Regions from separate parts of the Synechococcus sp. CS-205 genome, predicted to be linked through region 1. Evidence: predicted binding sites of a transcription regulator. Region 1 holds the regulator's gene; each other region holds the start of a gene.

Evidence for each region. The regulator NtcA, encoded in region 1, controls nitrogen genes in cyanobacteria. The targets are predictions, from matches to a motif close to GTANCNNNNGNTAC.
Region 2: the regulator NtcA is predicted to act here: its motif matches at 3,542-3,555, upstream of cynS (cyanase).
Region 3: the regulator NtcA is predicted to act here: its motif matches at 2,796-2,809, upstream of KQ297_RS04055 (anthranilate phosphoribosyltransferase family protein).

The regions. Positions count from the first base shown of each region.
Region 1 is NZ_JAHLZB010000038.1:42,444-48,297, reverse strand. It holds gene thyX (FAD-dependent thymidylate synthase) at 1-52, shown strand, start outside; gene KQ297_RS09650 (hypothetical protein) at 89-442, shown strand; gene dcd (dCTP deaminase) at 467-1,060, opposite strand; gene KQ297_RS09640 (cob(I)yrinic acid a,c-diamide adenosyltransferase) at 1,054-1,650, opposite strand; gene ntcA (global nitrogen regulator NtcA) at 1,858-2,586, shown strand; gene KQ297_RS09630 (DUF3084 domain-containing protein) at 2,632-3,873, shown strand; gene KQ297_RS09625 (resolvase) at 3,870-4,319, shown strand; gene KQ297_RS09620 (DUF3146 family protein) at 4,316-4,573, opposite strand; gene pth (aminoacyl-tRNA hydrolase) at 4,610-5,230, opposite strand; gene KQ297_RS09610 (TatA/E family twin arginine-targeting protein translocase) at 5,234-5,497, opposite strand; gene psbH (photosystem II reaction center phosphoprotein PsbH) at 5,549-5,749, opposite strand.
Region 2 is NZ_JAHLZB010000005.1:10,482-16,335, forward strand. It holds gene KQ297_RS00645 (diflavin flavoprotein) at 1-1,586, shown strand, start outside; gene KQ297_RS00650 (diflavin flavoprotein) at 1,586-3,433, shown strand; gene cynS (cyanase) at 3,613-4,053, shown strand; gene KQ297_RS00660 (formate/nitrite transporter family protein) at 4,161-5,042, opposite strand; gene KQ297_RS00665 (pirin family protein) at 5,518-5,854, shown strand, end outside.
Region 3 is NZ_JAHLZB010000017.1:15,071-20,924, reverse strand. It holds gene KQ297_RS04080 (CbiX/SirB N-terminal domain-containing protein) at 1-139, opposite strand, end outside; gene KQ297_RS04075 (hypothetical protein) at 287-712, shown strand; gene KQ297_RS04070 (ferredoxin--nitrite reductase) at 636-2,216, opposite strand; gene KQ297_RS04065 (hypothetical protein) at 2,314-2,463, opposite strand; gene KQ297_RS04060 (hypothetical protein) at 2,538-2,681, opposite strand; gene KQ297_RS04055 (anthranilate phosphoribosyltransferase family protein) at 2,921-4,018, shown strand; gene KQ297_RS04050 (nitrate reductase associated protein) at 4,008-4,478, shown strand; gene KQ297_RS04045 (molybdopterin oxidoreductase family protein) at 4,439-5,854, opposite strand, start outside.

The DNA of each region.
Region 1 (5,854 bases):
CGCCACCTGGTATGGCCGTTCCCGGCTGCACAAAGCGCGCCTGGCCCCCTGACCACCTGTGCCTGCAAGACCCTCTGCAAGCCCATCGATGCCGCCGCTGCTGCTGCTCCTGCTGCTGATCGCCCCGGCCGCCCACGGCCAGACGCTGATCGATGCAGCGGGAGCGGCCGCCATCCAGGGAACCCTGCAAGGGGCCTCTGCTCCGGGATACACCAACCTGCTCAGATCCGTCGAAGGCTGGATGCTCACTCCTGGAGCAGGCGGCGGCAGCGATTCCTTCGGCATGCTCTCAGCGCCGGGCGCACGAGGTTCCCAGGCGGGGAGAGGCTCTGCCCTGCAGGAGAGCGAGACCCTGTTTGTGGTCAATGGACGGGTGATTCGTCTCTGCCCGAGCGGGCTGCCCTGCATCGGTCAGGTGCGCCGGGCCATGGGGCTGCCCTGAGCCCGAGCTGGCCCCTCCACTGATTCAGACCTTGGCCAGAGTGACGCGCTCCGGCTGATGCTGATATTTACCGGCACGATCCTGATAGGTGGTTTCGCAGGGATCTCCTTCGAAGAACAGCAGCTGGGTGATACCTTCGTTGGCATAGATGCGGCAGTCGGCCCCGGAGGAGTTGCTGAACTCGAGGGTGAGGTGGCCCTGCCAGCCGGCCTCGGCCGGCGTGGTGTTCACGATGATGCCCAGCCGGGCATAGGTGCTCTTGCCCAGACAGATCACAGTGATCGTTGGGGGGACTTTCAGTTTCTCCAGTGCGACGCCGAGTCCATAGGAATGGGCCGGCAGGATGAAGAAATCACCGTCGTCGTCGTGGTGGAGTGGCGCAGGCTCAAGGTTGTCTGGGTTGAACCGCTTGGGGTTCATCACCGTGCCAGGCACGTGCCGGAAGATCAGGAATTCCCGAGGCGAGAGGCGCAGGTCGTAGCCGTAGGAGGAACAGCCGAAACTCAGCACCGGCCGGGAGGCGGTGTCCGGAGCCAGGTGCCTCACCAGGTCAGGCTGGAAGGGCTCGATCATCCCTTCAACGGCCCTGGCATTGATCCAGCGGTCGTTCTTCAGCATGGGGCACCCCCGCGCCGCAGCTGGGTGACCTGATCGGCCATGCCCAGCAGCTCCAGGGGCATGGCCGGACCCGTGAGGATCACATCCAGGTGGGCCGGTCGTTGCTCAAGGGTGCTGATCACCTCCCCCCCTGGGAGGTACCCCAGCTCGATCGCCAGTCCAAGTTCGTCGAGAACCATCAGATCCACCGCCGCCTCCATCAGCTGATCACGGCTGAAAGCCCACACCTCCTCCACGGCGGCGCGCACCGACACCTGCTCCCGGTCGGCAGGCTCGGTGAGACAGGAGGCCACGGCCGGGCGCAACCACTGCAGGCGGCCGCAGAGGCTGAGGCTGCGGCCAGGCCCCTGGTCGACCCCACCCTTGAGGAACTGGCTGATCAGCACCCGACTGCCCAGCCCGGCTGTGCGCAGGGCCTGGCTGAACACCCCTCCGAAACTCCCGCGGAAGGGGGCTGTGTGCACCTGAAGCAGGCCTTCGGGCCTGGCCAGCGCTGCCCGGGGGCGGGGCGGCGGCACCGGCCGGGAGGCCGGCACGGCGCGCAGGGGATGGCGCGACTCATGGGAGGCGTTGCGCAGGCTGGCCGTCATCAACACCCCAAGGGAAGCGCGGTCCTGAATGTAGCGGCGTCCGGGCCGCCAGCAAGACTTCGCCACCATCCCTAGTGCGAACGTCCGTACCACTCTCCGAGCTCTGCTCTCGCCGGGCCTGCGTTGATACTGTTGATAGGTGTCGGACACTACAAGGCGCGCCATTGGCGATCCTTACCGTCCATCTCACACCTGCTCCGCCGAAACATGGTTGGCGCGATGCGCGGATTCAGCCGAACCGGCGGCCCTTCGACACCGGCTCCCGTCGGACTGGCCGCAGCCGCCAACGGCGCCAACACGCTTCTGGATGTGATGCGCGGGCTGAGCGGCTGCGTGATCGAAAGCGTGGAGCGGGGCAAAACGATCTTCTTCCCCGGTGATCCGGCCGAGCGGGTCTACCTGCTGCGTCGCGGAGCGGTCCGCCTCTCGCGGGTCTATGAATCGGGCGAGGAGATCACCGTGGCCCTGCTGCGGGAAAACAGCCTGTTCGGGGTGCTCTCTCTGCTCACCGGTCAACGGTCCGATCGCTTCTACCACGCGGTGGCCTTCACCCGGGTCGAGCTGGTGGCCGCCCCGGCCGGCTCGGTGCGGCGGGCCATCGAGCAGGACTCGAGCGTGGGGCTGCTGCTGCTGCTGGGCCTCTCCTCCCGGATCCTGCAGACCGAAACGATGATCGAGACCCTCACCCACAGGGACATGTCGTCGCGGCTGGTGAGTTTTCTGCTGGTGCTCTGCCGGGATTTCGGTGTGCCAGGCAGCGAAGGCATCACGATCGACCTGCGCCTCTCCCATCAGGCGATTGCCGAGGCGATCGGATCAACCCGGGTCACGATCACCCGCCTGCTGGGCGATCTGCGCCAGTCAGGGCTGGTGCAGATCGATCGCAAGAAGATCACGGTCTTCGATCCGGTCGCCCTCGCCAAGCGTTTCAGCTGAGCCGGTTGCCACCGCCACTGATACTGGGACCACACGCACGGCGCTGTGTCCGGCTGGCTGCTGATTCTGGCGCTCCTGGCCCTCGGAGGGGTGCTGGCCACCCTGGGCGACCGGCTCGGGAGCCGGGTCGGCAAGGCCAGGCTCAGTCTGTTCAACCTGCGGCCGCGCAACACGGCCGTGCTGATCACCGTGCTCACGGGCAGCCTGATCAGTGCCGTCTCCCTCGGCCTGATGCTGGCGGTGAGCGAACGGTTGCGCGTCGGGCTGTTCGAACTCGACGCCCTGCAGGCACGGCTGCTCGAGAGCCGCACCACCCTGCGCCGCAGTGAGAAAAATCTGCGCCTGAGCAAGCAGGAGCAGGCCCGCGTGGAGGCGGCCCTGAAGCGTGCCCGCCGCGATCGGGAGCAGACCCGCCGTCAGCTCACGGCCGCCGAGATCCAGGCGCGCCGGTTGCGCGGGGAACTGAAGCCCCTGCAGACCCAGCGACAGCAACTGCTGGCCCAGCGCAATCGACTCAACCAGGACATCCGCGCCAGGGACCAGGACATCCACAGGACCGAGACGGAACTGGCCCGGGTGCGCGGCCTGATCAGTGCCGGTGAGGCCGAGCTCAAGGGACTGGAGGAGAAACTGATCGCCCTGCGTCGCGGCGACGTGGTGCTCAGCAGCGGTCAGCCCTTGGCCACGGCCAAGGTGAAGCCCCGCAACGGGGCCGAGGCCAGGGAAGCGGTCGTGGCGCTGCTGCGTCAGGCCAATCTGAATGCCTTCCAGCGGGTTCTGCCCGGGGAAGACCCCAACCGGCAGATCCTGCTGGTACCGCGGCAGGACATCGCCACGCTCGAAGCCCGCATCTCCCGGGGAGGGCCCTGGGTGGTGAGCATCCTCTCGGCTGCCAACGTGCTGCGCGGCGAAGACCAGGTGCTGGGATTCCCCGACCTCAGGCCCAACCGCCAGGTGCTGCGCCAGGGCGATCTGATGGCGTCCACGGTGCTGGAGGGCAATGAGCGCTCCAGCGAACAGGTGCGCAGCCGCCTCAATCTGCTGCTGGCGGCCTCCTTTGCGAAGGCCCAGCGCCAGGGCTCGATCGCCGATGGGGTCCAGTTCGATGTGGCCACCTTCAACCGGCTGGGGCGAGAACTGAGTGAGCGGCCCCTCGGGCAGACCGTGACCCTGGAGGCTGTGGCACTCCGCGACGCGGAAACCCCTGACCCTCTGGTGCTCGAGCTCCGCCTGGCCGCGGTCCCCAGCGAACCACGGCCGGAACGGATGGGCCCGGGGCGGCCATGATCCGCTCGGCTCTCCAGGATCCAGCCGATCTGCCAGGCGAGGGCGCTCTGGCCGGGCTCGATCCGGGTCTCAGCAAGTGTGGACTGGTGCGCACCGACCAGCTGCGGCACCAGGTGCTCGAAGCCGCGGTGATGTCGCCCGAGCAGGCCTGGGGCCGGCTGGAAGGCTGGCTGGAGCAGGGGGACGTGGTGGCGGTGATCCTCGGCAATGGCACCGGCAGCGACTGCTGGAAACGGCGGCTGGACCAATGGCCACTGCCGGTGCTGCTGGTGGAGGAGCATGGGACCACCCTGGCGGCACGCCAGCGCTTCTGGGAACTCCACCCGGCAACGGGCTGGCGCCGGTTGTTGCCCAGGGGGCTGCGCCAACCTCCCCGCGACTGGGATGATGTGGTGGCCCAGTTGCTGCTGGAGCGGTTCCTGAACCACCCCCTGGCGCCGCCCTAGAACTTGGCCCGCACGGTGAAGGCGTAGTCGCCACCGGGCTCGAGCTGATAGTCGAGCTGGAGCAGAAAACGAAGCAGGGCGTCCTGGATCAGGGCACGGCCCAAGGAAGGCTCCACCGTCAGTTCTCCCCGGCCGAACGCCCAGCGAAAGGTCCAGTGGAAGCCACCGGCAGCCACCTCGCCCTCCAGCAGCTGATGGCTGAAGCTCTGGTGCAGCACCCGCAGCTGGGCGGTGGTGGCGGGCAGACGGCTCACGGGATCAGGGCATGGGGCACAGTGACGCCTCCAGCGTCAGGCAGGGGTGGGCTGAAAACTGTTCAGACGGGTGCCGGCTCGCTCATACCCCCGGGTGCGGATGAGGCCGACCCCCTCGAGCACTTCGGCCAGCACCTCCTGCACAAGGGGCCGCTCAGCGACTTCGAAGCGACCCAGCACATGGGAAATCGTACGGGCTTTGCGCAGGGCGGGATCCTGGGCCGGGGCACCGATGCCGATCCGCAGCCGGGCGAAGTCCTGGCTGCCCAGATGACTGATGGCGCTGCGCAGGCCGTTGTGGCCACCTGCACTGCCGGAGCGGCGCAGGCGCAGGCGCCCCAGGGAAAGATCCATGTCGTCCACCAGTACCAGCATCTGATCGGGACGGAGTCCGAACCAGTTGAGGGTGGACCGGATCGAGCGGCCACTCTCATTCATGTAGGTGCTGGGCTTGAGCAGGCGCAGGCGGGTGGGGCCATGGCCGATCTCGGCGATGGCCCCCTGCAGCTTGCCGTTCTGCCGGAATTGGGCGCCTTCCTGCTGAGCGAGCTGATCCAGGGCCATGAAGCCCACGTTGTGGCGGGTCTGGGCGTACTTCTCGCCGGGATTGCCGAGCCCGACAAGCAGCTGCAGGTCGGCAGCGAGTTGCAGAGACAACGCTCAGCTTGACGGGGACGGAGGGTTGGGATCGCCGGCGCTGGCATCGGCAGCACCGGCTTCAGACTCAAGGATGGTGGTGGAGACCGTTTCGGTGTCGACGGCCTTGCGGAATTCCTGCTCAAACTGGCTGGAGGCCGACTGAAACCCCTTGAGGGTGCGGCCGAGGGTGCGGCCCAGCTCAGGCAAACGCTTCGGTCCGAAGACGAGCAGGCCAATGGCGGCGATAACCGCCATCTCCGGAAGACCGATCCCAAAGAAGTTCATGGAAGGGGGGGTCTCAGGTGGAGGGGAGCGGCTGAGGGAGGGAACCGCCGATCAGCCCATGCCGTTCCAGTTGACGGTGATGCCGTCGAGAAGGAGCGAACGGTTGTAGAGCTGCAGGATCACCAGCAGAAAGACCAGGAACAGGGCCATGAAGACGCCCATGACCGGGGTGGTTCCCCAGCCGGGGACAACCTTGCCGTACTCGGAGTTGAGGGGGCGCAGCAGATTTCCCAGTCGGGTGCGTTGGGCCATGGCTGTGGTGTCCTCTCTGGCACATGGGATAGGGCCGTTACTGTAAGGGGCAAGGGTTCACCGGCGCAGCCCTCGCCGAGAGTTGTGACGGTCCGGTTCGCCGTC
Region 2 (5,854 bases), on a different contig from region 1:
TGCGGGGTGAGCGCACCGCCCTGATCGACACCAGCCACCTCAAGTTCGCGGGCACCTGGCTGCCCCTGCTCGAGGAGCAGATCGATCCGCTCGCGATCGATCATCTGATCGTGTCCCACACTGAGCCGGATCACAGCGGCCTGATCGGCCACCTGCTGGAGCGAAACCCCGAGATCGAGATCGTGGCCTCGAAGGTGGCGATCCAGTTCCTGGCCGACCAGGTGCACCGGCCCTTCCGCAGCCGCGCCGTGAAGAGCGGCGAGGAACTCGACCTGGGCACCAACCCATCCAGCGGCGTGCAGCACCGCTTCGAGTTCCTGAGCGCCCCCAACCTGCACTGGCCCGACACGATCTTCTCCTTCGATCACGGCACCGGCATCCTCTACACCTGCGATGCCTTCGGTCTGCATTACTGCGGCGACGACATCTTCGACGTGGATCCCGGCGCGATCGCCCCCGACTTCCGCTTCTATTACGACTGCCTGATGGGACCCAATGCCCGCAGCGTGCTGCAGGCGCTCAAGCGCATGGACGCGCTGCCGCCGATCCGGATGATCGCCACCGGCCATGGCCCCCTGCTGCGCGACCATCTGGGCCTCTGGACCGGGGACTACCGCGAGTGGAGCAGCCAGCGCAGTGCCGGCGAAACCTATGCCGCAGTCTGCTATGTGAGCCAGTACGGCTTCTGCGACCGTCTCAGCCAGGCGATCGCCCGCGGGATCGGCAAGGCTGAAGCGCAGGTTCAGCTCGTCGACCTGCGTGCCACAGACCCCCAGGAACTGGCGGCCCTGGTGGGCGAGGCCAGCGCCGTGGTGGTGCCCACCTGGCCGGCCAAGCCCGATCCTGAACTGCAGCAAGCGATCGGCACCCTGCTGGCCGCCCTCAAGCCCAAGCAATGGGTGGCGGTCTACGACGCCTACGGCGGCAACGACCAACCGGTCGACAGCGTGGCCGCCCAGCTTCGGACCCTCGGCCAGAAGGAGGCGTTCCAGCCGCTGCGCATCCGCCAGGTGCCCGACGGCAACGACTACCAGCGCTGCGAGGAGGCCGGCACCGACCTGGGCCAGCTGCTCACCCGCGCCCGCACGATCGCGGCGATGAAGTCGCTCGATGGCGACCTCGACAAGGCCCTCGGTCGACTCAGCGGCGGGCTCTACATCGTGACCGCCCGCCAGGGGGAGCGCAGCAGCGCCATGGTGGCCAGCTGGGTGAGCCAGGCCAGCTTCGATCCGCCAGGGCTCTCGATCGCCGTGGCCAAGGATCGGGCGATCGAAGCCCTGATGCAGGTGGGCGACCGCTTCGTGCTCAACATCCTGCGTGAGGACAACCACCAGGAGCTGCTGCGCCACTTCCTCAAGCGCTTCCCCCCCGGGGCCGATCGATTCTCCGGTGTGGCCACCCTCGATGGAGTCTCCAGCGGCGGCCCCGTGCTGGGGGATGCGCTTGCCTTCCTGGGCTGCCGGGTGGCCCAGCGGATGGAGGGTCCCGACCACTGGATCATCTATGCCGAGGTGGAGGAAGGCACGGTGGCCGACAGTGAGGCCACCACCGCCGTGCACCACCGCAAGGTGGGCAACCACTACTGATGGCCTCTTCCTCTCCCGCCGCGCCCGCCACCGCTGCAGCGGCGGCAGACCGGCGTGTGATCGTGCTGCCGATCGAGTCAGGCCTGGTCTGCCTGCGGGGCCTCAGCCCCAACCGCCTCCGCTTCGAAGTCGAGTACGGCCTGGAGCGAGGCACCACCGCCAACGCCTTTCTGTTCGAGGCTGGCGCCACCAGCTCAGGTGCCATGGTGCCGCCGGTGCTGGTCCATCCGCCGGGGGCCTCGTTCTCCGGCCCTTTCCTGGAGCGGCTGGGCGAGCTGGTGCCGGCGGACGCGGCGCTGAAGGTGGTGGTGGGCCACCTCAACCCCAACCGGGTGGCCCTGCTGCGGGAACTGGCGTCGCGCTGGCCGGCCCTGATGCTGGTGGCCTCCAATGCCGGAGCACGCCTGCTCGAGGAGCTCTGGAGCCAGCGAAAGCCCACTCCCGCCGATGCGGAGCCGGAGCCGCCGCTGCCCCCCCTGCCCCCGATCGATGTGGTCAAGCAGGAGGTCAGCCGTGAGCTGGCGCAGGGGTTCCGCCTCAGCCTGATCCCCACCCCCACCCCCCGCTGGCCCAGCGCCCTGGTGGCCTTCGAGGAGCGCACGGGCCTGCTGATGAGCGGCAAGTTCTTCGCCGCCCACCGCTGCAGCGAGGTCTGGGCCGAAGCCAACCGCGACAGCACCGAGGAAGATCGCCGCTACTTCTACGACTGCCTGATGGCGCCGATGGCCCGCCAGGTGGAAACGGTGGTCGACCGCCTCGATGAGCTGCCGATCCGCACGATCGCGCCCGGCCATGGCCCGGCGATCAGCGAAAGCTGGCGCAGCCTGCTGGCCGACTACCGCCGCTGGGGGGAGAGCCAGGAGAAAGCCCAGCTCTCGGTGGCCCTGCTCTATGCCAGCGCCTACGGCAACACGGCCGCCATCGCCGACGCCCTGGCCCAGGGGGTGGCGCGCACTGGAGTGCGGGTCGAGAGCCTGAACTGTGAATTCGCGCCCCCCGAGCAGCTCCTGCAGACCATCCGCGGCTGCGACGCGCTGATGATCGGCTCCCCCACCCTCGGGGGCCATGCCCCCACACCGATCGTCTCCGCCCTGGGCACCCTGCTGGCGGAGGGCGACCGCGACAAGCCGGTTGGCGTGTTCGGCAGCTTCGGCTGGAGTGGTGAGGCGATCGACCTGCTGGAAAGCAAACTGCGCGACGGCGGCTTCCGCTTCGCCTTCGAGCCGATCCGGGTGAAGTTCAGCCCCGACGGTGCCACCCTCAAACGCCTCGAGGAAACCGGCACGGCCCTGGGCCGAGAGCTGCAGCAGCGCCACAAACGCCAGAAGCGGGTGGCCGCCGGTGGCCTGAGCGAAAGCCGCAGCAACCCGGCCGTGCTGGCCCTCGGGCGGGTGGTGGGTTCCCTGTGCGTGCTGACCGCCCGCAAGGGTGAAGGGAAGGACGCGCTGTCGGGGGCCATGGTGGCCAGCTGGGTCAGCCAGGCCAGTTTCAACCCACCCGGGTTCACCGTGGCGGTGGCCAGGGACCGCGCCGTCGAAGCGCTGCTGCACGTGGGCGATGGGTTCGCCCTCAATGTGCTGGCCGCAGGCCGTGAAAGCGGCCCGATGAAGCAGTTTCTGCAGCCTTTCCCACCCGGCGCCGATCGTTTCGCCGGCCTGGAGCTGGAGAACAGCCCAGGGGGGCAACCGGTGCTGCCCGAAGCTCTGGCCTGGCTGGAGGCGCGGGTGAGCCAGCGGATGGAATGCGGCGATCACTGGTTGATCTACGCCGAAGTGAGCCACGGTTCCCTGCTGGATGCCTCCGGCACCACCGCCGTGCACAAGCGGCGCAGCGGGGCCAATTACTGAACCAACCCACACAACAGCGACAACCCTGGCCGGTCAGGGGAGCGCCGAAGGGAATGAACAGATCGGCGCATTCAGCGTGGATCATTCAGGTGGCGCAGCCGTGACTTCGTAGCTGTTGCTCCCAACCCAATGGGCATGAGCGCCAACACTGGAGGAGTACTAACGATCCCGTGTTCCGAATGTCAGCCTCATTATCTGCCACTCTGATGGCGGCGAAAAAGGCCAAGGGCATCACCTTCGCCCAGCTCGAGCAGTCTCTGGGGCGCGACGAAGTCTGGATTGCGTCCCTCTTCCACGGGCAGGCTACGGCCTCGCCAGAGGAAGCAGCTCAACTGGCCGAGATTCTTGGCCTGGATGCCACCACGACCGCGGCCATTCAGGACTACCCCACGAAGGGCTCCCTGGATCCAGTGATTCCGACCGACCCGCTGATCTATCGCTTTTACGAGATCATGCAGGTGTATGGAATGCCTCTTAAGGATGTGATCCAGGAGAAGTTTGGAGATGGCATCATGAGCGCCATCGACTTCACGATTGAGGTGGACAAAGAGGAGAATCCATCCGGCGATCGCGTCCAGATCACGATGTCTGGGAAGTTCTTGCCCTACAAGAAGTGGTAACGGCTTGAACAAGCTCTCATGAAACTAGCCGGGCAGCTTCACACTGCCCGGCCTTTTTGATGATCGATGCCTACGGGGTGAGACCAGATCCCTTGATGAAGCTGTGATCAGCGAGCTCCAAGCTCGGCGGCCAGCTCCCTCTCCAGTTTTTCATCATGCTGAGGTGGCAGCACATTGCTGATCGGCGAGCGGTGCGTGCTGTAGAAGAGCATTCCGATGAAGACCATCCCTCCAACGATGTTGCCGATCGTCACGGGAAGATAGTTCCAGAAGGCCACCTGGGCGAAGCTCACGCCGGAGCCCAGCATTGGACCGGTTGTGTGCAGAAACATATTGACCACGATGTGCTCCATGCCAAGGGCCTGGAAGGCCGTGATCGGCAGCCAGCAGGCAAGAATCTTTCCGGGCACACTCTTGCTGACCAGGGCCATGGTGACGCCGAGACACACCAGCCAATTGGCGATGACTCCGCGCAGAAAAGCCAGAAAGAAGCCCAGGGCTCCAAGATTCTGATACTTCACGATCACGTTGGCCTTGTTCAGTCCAATGATCTTGTTGGCGACGGCGACCCAGTCACCTGTACCTGAAGCCAGATCCGCAGTGCCGCCACTGGTCAGGCTGATGGCAAACAGGATGCCCACCAGGCCAGTACCGAGGAAATTACCGATCCAGACCCAGATCCAGTTGCGGAAGGTTTTGCTCCAGGTGGTCTTACCGGCCCACACCGCCATTGGAAGAAGGGCAAAGTTGCCGGTTACCAACTCCATGCCGAACAGCACGATGCTGGCGAATCCGAACGGGAAGATGAGAGAGCCAATCCAGGGGATCCCGGTCTGGACCATGATGGTCAGAGCAAGGCACAAAGCCAACCCAAGGACAGATCCGGAATAAAAACCTCGCAGCAGAAGGTTTTTGATACTCACCCCGGATTTCTTGCCCCCAGCAAGAATCATGCCGTCGACGAGCTCGTTTGGTAATACGTAGTCCATGGATTTGCTGACGTTTGTGGTTGAACTGATCCGATTAAGCTGGCAAAGCAGCTTGACGGCAGATGGCTTAAATAAACTGAATGGAGGACACCCGCTGAACGCTGGTCGGCGCAAAACCCCAACCCGCCTGCGCTGGCTAAGACCAGGGAGGGCGAATAAATCGCAATATGCTTAGAAGCGCTTCAAAAAAATGCGCGCTTGTCTATAAATAATTAATCCATAGGAACCGCTCGTCTTCGGTAACAGCGGCTACGAGGTGTGTATCTGATGACATGGTCCGCCCTTGGACTGTGAGCCTCAGCTGCGGTGACCCGTTGAATCCACCATCGCTGCCACCGGCAGAGACCGGGCCGGGCCGTTCCCAGCCAGGAGCCGGATAACCCCACTGCCAGCTCCGCTGCGCCGGGGGCAGAGGATTAGACCATGGAACCCCGACTTCAACGGCAGGCTTCGCATTCCTGCCTCCCCTGCAGCCATGAACACCCAAACGGTTCTTCGCCCGGCGGCTGAGCGCTTCCATGGCCGTCTCGACTGGCTCGAGAGCCGGCACACCTTCAGCTTCGGACACCACTACGACCCTGCCTGGGTGGGCTATGGCCCCCTGCTGGTGATCAACGAGGACACGATCGCGCCGGGGCGTGGCTTCGGGATGCATCCCCACAGGGACATGGAGATCATCACGGTGATGCTGGAGGGGGAGCTCACCCACCGCGATTCGATGGGCCACGGCGCTGCCCTGAGGGTGGGGGAGGTGCAGCGCATGAGCGCCGGCACCGGAGTGGTTCACAGCGAGATCAACGAAACCGACCGTC
Region 3 (5,854 bases), on a different contig from region 1:
TGGCCGGCGGAATCGAGCCCCGCTCAAGGCCCTCGAGCCAGGGGGTCATCTCCGCGGCTTCGGATCGCTTGAAGCGCCGCAGCCAGGGCCAGCGCTCGCTGCTCCCCTCGGGAGGCAGCTCCCACGGCTGGGCTTTCACTGGGGTCGTCCCCGGGCCATCACGGGCCCCCCTGGCGGCGCGCTGGATCGCAAAGTGTCTCCATGGATACGTTTTGTGGGGTGGGGCGGCTTCGGGGGCTGGCTCCCTTTAGCAAGGAATGGAGTACGCCGTCAGAATCAGGTCGCCATGGAACGCCCCCCCGCAGGACTCTCAACCGATCGAGGCGCCTGCGGCCGCCCCGGGACCAGAGCCAGGGGGGCGGTGCCCACCAGTTTCGCCGAGCGGAAGCAGCAGCAGCTGGTGTTCACCCTGGTGGGTCAGTTGGCCGAGGCCCAGTTCGCCCGCGCCGACCGGGAGCTCTCCCGACGGCTCTGGCAGGAAGTGGCCGCGCTCGACATCGATCCCGAGCGCATCACCTCCCTGCTCTATGGCGGTCAGGCCTGCGACGACCGCCGGGCCCTTCAGACCCTTGACGAGGCCTGGCTTCAGAGAGTCGCTGACGCCCAGCCCCGTCGTGGCTTCCGCTGGGGCTGGGTCAGCCCGATGCCACGCGCCGGCGGGCGCCGTAGTGCTCCACCAGCAGTTCCTCCATCACGTCGGGCAGCTGGCTGAGGGGCACGACTTTGTCGTGCAGGGTCGCCAGTTTCGGGTCGGCGTCCATGCTGCCGCCCAGAAAGATCTTGGCGGCCTCCACCATCTGGCCATCCACCCGGGTCTTGGCGCCCATCAGGCCGATCTGGCCCATGTAGGGCTGGCCGCAGGCATTGGGGCAGCCGGTCCAGTGGCTGCGCACCCCATGGGGTAACTCCAGGCGCCGCTCCAGTTCCTCGACCACCGCCTGGGCCGTGCTCTTGGTGGGAATCAGGGCAAAGCTGCAGTACCGGTTGCCGGTGCAGCTCACCGCTTCGGCCTGCAGAGGCCCTGGGCTCACCTGGAAGCGCTCCAGCAGGGGCTCCTGCAGCAGCGCATCCAGCCTGCCTTCGGGCACATCGGCGATCAGGGCGTTCTGGCTTTCGCTCAGCCTCAGCTCGCCGCTGCCGAACTCCCGGGCCAGTCGGGCCAGCTCCAGCATGCTGGCTGCATCCAGGCGGCCCATCGGCACGTGCAGACCGACCCAGTGCAGGCCCTCCTGCTTCTGGGCGTGGACACCGCAGATGTCGCGCGGGGCCCGACAGACCAGGTGGGCACCGTCGTGGGCTGGCGTGGCGGCGGCGTCCTCCATACCCACGAAGTCCGCGAAGCTCTCCAGCACCTGAGATCGGTAGTTCTCCAGGCCGAGGGCGTCGATCATGTACATCAACCGGGCCTTGTTGCGGCTCTCGCGGCTGCCTTCCCGTTCGTAGTGCCGCAGCACCGCCAGGCTGAACGCAGGCAGCTGCTCGCCCCGCAGCCAGAGCCCCAGGGGGATGGCCAGCTCGTTGCGCTGGGCGGAGAAGAAGCCGCCCACCATCACCGTGAAGCCCAGCTCCCCGTTGTGATGAGCTGGCAAAAAGGCCAGATCGTTGTGCAGCAGGAAGCTGTCGGGCGCTCCACCCACCGCCACGTTGAACTTGCGGGGGAGGTTCCGGGGGCCGCCGGGGCCCAGCAGGGTCGCCTGGATGGCGCTCACCAGGTGGCGGGTGTCGATGAATTCCTCAGGATCCAGCCCGGCCAGAGGATTGCCGGTGACATTCCGGGGGTTGTCGTGGCCCGACTGGCGGGTGGTGAGTCCCACCGTCTCCAGGGCGCTCAACAGGGGGGCCATGTCCTCCAGCAGCAATCCCCGCAGCTGGATGTTCTGGCGCGTGGTGATGTCGGCACTGCCGTGCTCGCCGCAGCGATCGACCGCATCCGCCAGCACCTCCAGCTGATCGGCGCTGATCACCCCGTTGGGCATGCGCAGACGCAACATGAAGCGCCCCGGCGTGACGGGTCTGAAGAAAATGCCCAGCCACTTGAGATGGATCGTGAGGGTGGCCTCATCCAGGGATTCCCATCCCTCCCTGCCGAGCTCCTCCAGCCGTGGGGCCAGATCCAGACCGCAGACCTCGGCCTTGGCCTGCTCGAGTTTGGTGAGTTTCCGCTCAGATGGAGCCTGCCCCTCGGCCGTTGGCGCATCAGGGCTGTCAGCGGCCATGGGAACTCAGACGAGGAGAACGTTGGATTCATCCTCAGCTGTTGAGGGCGGAAGGCCTGTGGCCGTGGCTACGGCGGCTGCAGGTCTGCTCAGGTCTTCAGCGCTCGCCCAGGGTCTGCCAGAGGGTGGACGGATGGGCCACGACAGGCGCCACCCCGGAGTCGCTCGATGACCCGCGGGATGTCGAGACCACCAGCTGAACCGCGAGGGAGCCGAGCACGAACATGCCCAGGAAAGCCGTTGCCACGCGCAGGGGGCGATCCTGTGAACGGGTCAGAGAAGACGGTGCCGCCATGGCAGGAAATGGACCGGTGGACCCATTCAGTATGGGAATGCCGGCTCCTTGAGGTCTCCTGACGACGGCCACCATTCGGCGGCATGAACTGAGCTCGAGAGCCGCTGCTCGACCGTGATCAGGCCATGGGCCATGCCCAGCAGCAGTCCCAGGCAGGCAGCGAAACGCATGGCTCTGACTGAACCGACTGGGGCAACCTCCCCGATCGCGAGGGGGTTGCGATGCAGCGGTTGGTACGGAAGTTCGAGGCCAGGGACCCGCCCCAGCCCAACCAACAAAATTTTGTATCAGTTGATACTTCTTTGTGCCAGGGATGCGGCATCTGCGCTCCTGGCTCCATCCCTGGCCACAGAGGGCGGTGCCACAATCGAGCCCAGACCTTCCTCAATCGGTGCTTCTGATGCCGCCCATGGCCACGCCATCGACGACATCTGATCTCCAGCACGATCCAGCCACCGCGATCAAGCTGCCGGCCCGCGAGCGGTTCAAGCAGCTGCTGCGCCGGATCGGAAGTGGGGAGCACACCAGTTCAGGGCTCACTCGGGCGGAAGCCCAGGAGGCCCTGGAGCTGATGCTCACCGCTCAGGCCAGTCCAGCCCAGATCGGCGCCTTCCTGATCGCTCACCGCATCCGCAGGCCTGAGCCCCAGGAGCTTGCCGGCATGCTCGACCTCTACCACCGGCTGGGCCCGAACCTCAGCACCGATCGGCGCGCCATCTGCTTCGGCATCCCCTTCGACGGCCGCAGCCGCACGGCCCCCGTGTATCCCCTCACCGCCCTGGTGCTGGCCGCAGCAGGGATTCCAGTGGTGCTGCAGGGCGCAGGGCGGATGCCGGTCAAGTACGGGGTTACAACCATGGAGCTCTTCAGGGGCCTTGGCCTGAATCTGCTGGGTCTGGATCTGGGATCCGTGCAGCTGGGGCTTGATCAGCACGGGCTGGCTCTCCTTCACCAGCCTGAGCATTTCCCGCTGGCGGAAGCGCTCAACCAGTACCGGGAAGAGCTGGGCAAACGCCCCCCCGTGGCCAGCCTTGAGCTGCTCTGGACTGCCCACCGGGGGGATCACCTGATGGTGAGTGGTTTTGTGCACCCCCCCACCGAAGCCCGAGCCTGGAAGTCTCTGCAGCTCTGCGGTGAGACGGATCTGATCACCGTCAAGGGCCTGGAGGGAAGCACGGATCTTCCCAACAGCCGGGCCTGCATCACCGCCAGGGTGCGCCATGGAGAGATGGAGCGATTGATCCTTCACCCCCGCGACCATGGCTGCTACGAATCCGACGCCCCCTGGATCGATCTCGAGAGCTGGGCCCCGCAGGCGCGGGCGGCCCTGGGCGGCGCCGGGCCTCTGCGGGCACCGTTGCTCTGGAACGCCGGTGCCTATCTCTGGCTGGCGGGCCGGGCTCCTGATCTTCAGGAGGGCCTCCAATTGGCGCGGGAGCTTCTGAGCAAAGGCTCGGTTCTGGCGAAGCTCGATGAGCTGATCGCCTGGAGACGCCATGCCTCCTGAGCCCACCAGCCAGGCCAGCCGCTGCTTCGCGTTTGAGCGTGACCTGATCGGGAACTGGCGCTGCATCCCCCTCTGCCTGCGGCGGAAGCTCGACCTGGCCGGCATCAAACTGCGCCTCAGCCACTGGCTCACCCTTGATCAGGCCCAGCGTCAGGAGCTGGTGCTCTGGCCCGACGGGCCCGACGACCTGCGCGCCATGGCCGTCCATATCCGTGCGCTCACCCGCCCGATGGCAGAGGGAGAGGCCAGGGATCTGCCGCCGGTGTTCGCCGAGCCCTGGCAGGGGGCAGCCGCCCCTCCCGAGCCCGTGCTGCAGGCGGCCGCCGCCCTGGGGAAGCCTCTCAGCCTGGCTGAATGGCATGGCCTGGGCGAGTTGGAGCGGTTTGCGCTCTGCAAGCTGGCCCGCCCGGGCCACGACCATCACAACCTGCCGGCGGCCTTGCTGGAAGTGCTCGACTGAGGGGCGGGGACCACGCGCACAGCCGTGGCCTTGAGTTCCGGCTGGCCAGAAACCTGGCAGGCCTGCTCGTGCATCAGCGCATTGGCCTCGCAGGCCCCCTCCTGCATGAAGCCCCAGTGCATCGGCAGAAAGACGGTTCCCGGCCGGATGCGATCGGTGATCAGCACCTTGGTGACCAGGCTGGCCCGGCGTGAGCTCACAGCCGCGATCCCGTTCTTCTCGAGGCCAAGGTCAAGGGCGTCATCGGGATGGATTTCCAGCAGGGGTTCGGGGTGCATGGACATCAGCCGAGGCACCTTCGCCGTGCGCGTCATGGTGTGCCACTGGCCGAGGTAGCGGCCAACGGTGAGCACCAGGGGGAACGTGTCGCAGGGGGGCTCAGCCAGGCCCAGGGGATGTTCGGCGATGAAGCGGGCCCGGCCGGAGGGGGTGGGGAAGACCCAGTTCTCGTAAAGGCGCTTGGCCTCGGCTGTCGGGGTGCTGCCGGCGGGGTAAGGCCACTGCTGTGGCCCCTCGGCCTGGAGCAGTTGATGGCTCAGCCCCGAGAGGTCACAGAGTCGCCCCGCGGTGAGTGCGGCCAGCTCGTCGTAGACCTGATCGGCCGACTCGAAGCTGAACTGGCTCTTGAATCCGAGGCGCCGGCCCACGGCGGCGAACACCTGCCAGTCGGGTCTGGCCTGTCCGGGGGGGCGCCGGAACTCCGGGCAGAGGGTGACCCGGCGCTCTGAGTTGGTCATGGTGCCGCGCTTCTCGCTCCATTGGGCCGCCGGCAGCAGCAGGTGGGCGTACTCGGCCGTCTCGGTGCCGGCGTAGGCCTCGCTGAGCACGACCAGAGGGCAGCGCTCGACGGCGGCCTTGACGCGCCCCAGGTTGGGCATGCTCACCAGGGGGTTGGTGGCGGCCACCCACCAGAGGTCGAGATCGCCCCGCTCCATGGCTTCCACCTGCTGCCAGGCGCTCAGTCCGGGCCGAGGGGAAATGGATCCCATCGGGAAACCCCAGGCTTGCTCCACCTCCTGCCGGTGCGTCTGATCCGTGACCACCCGATAGCCCGGCAGCAGATGGGCCAGGCCGCCGGCCTCGCGGCCCCCCATGGCGTTGGGTTGCCCCGTGAGCGAAAAGGGCCCCGCCCCCGGGCGTCCGATCTGGCCGGTGAGCAGATGGAGGTTGACGATGCCCGACACCGTGGCCGTTCCCTCCACGCTTTGATTCACCCCCATCGACCAGAGGCTGAGCACGGAATGGGCTGAGCCCCAGAGGCTGGCCAACCCACGAAGGTCGGCTTCCTCGATGCCGCAGATCCCCGCGACCCTGGCCGGGGTCCAGGCCTGGACGATGGTGGCGAAGGCCTCGAAGCCCTCGGTGGCCTCATCGAT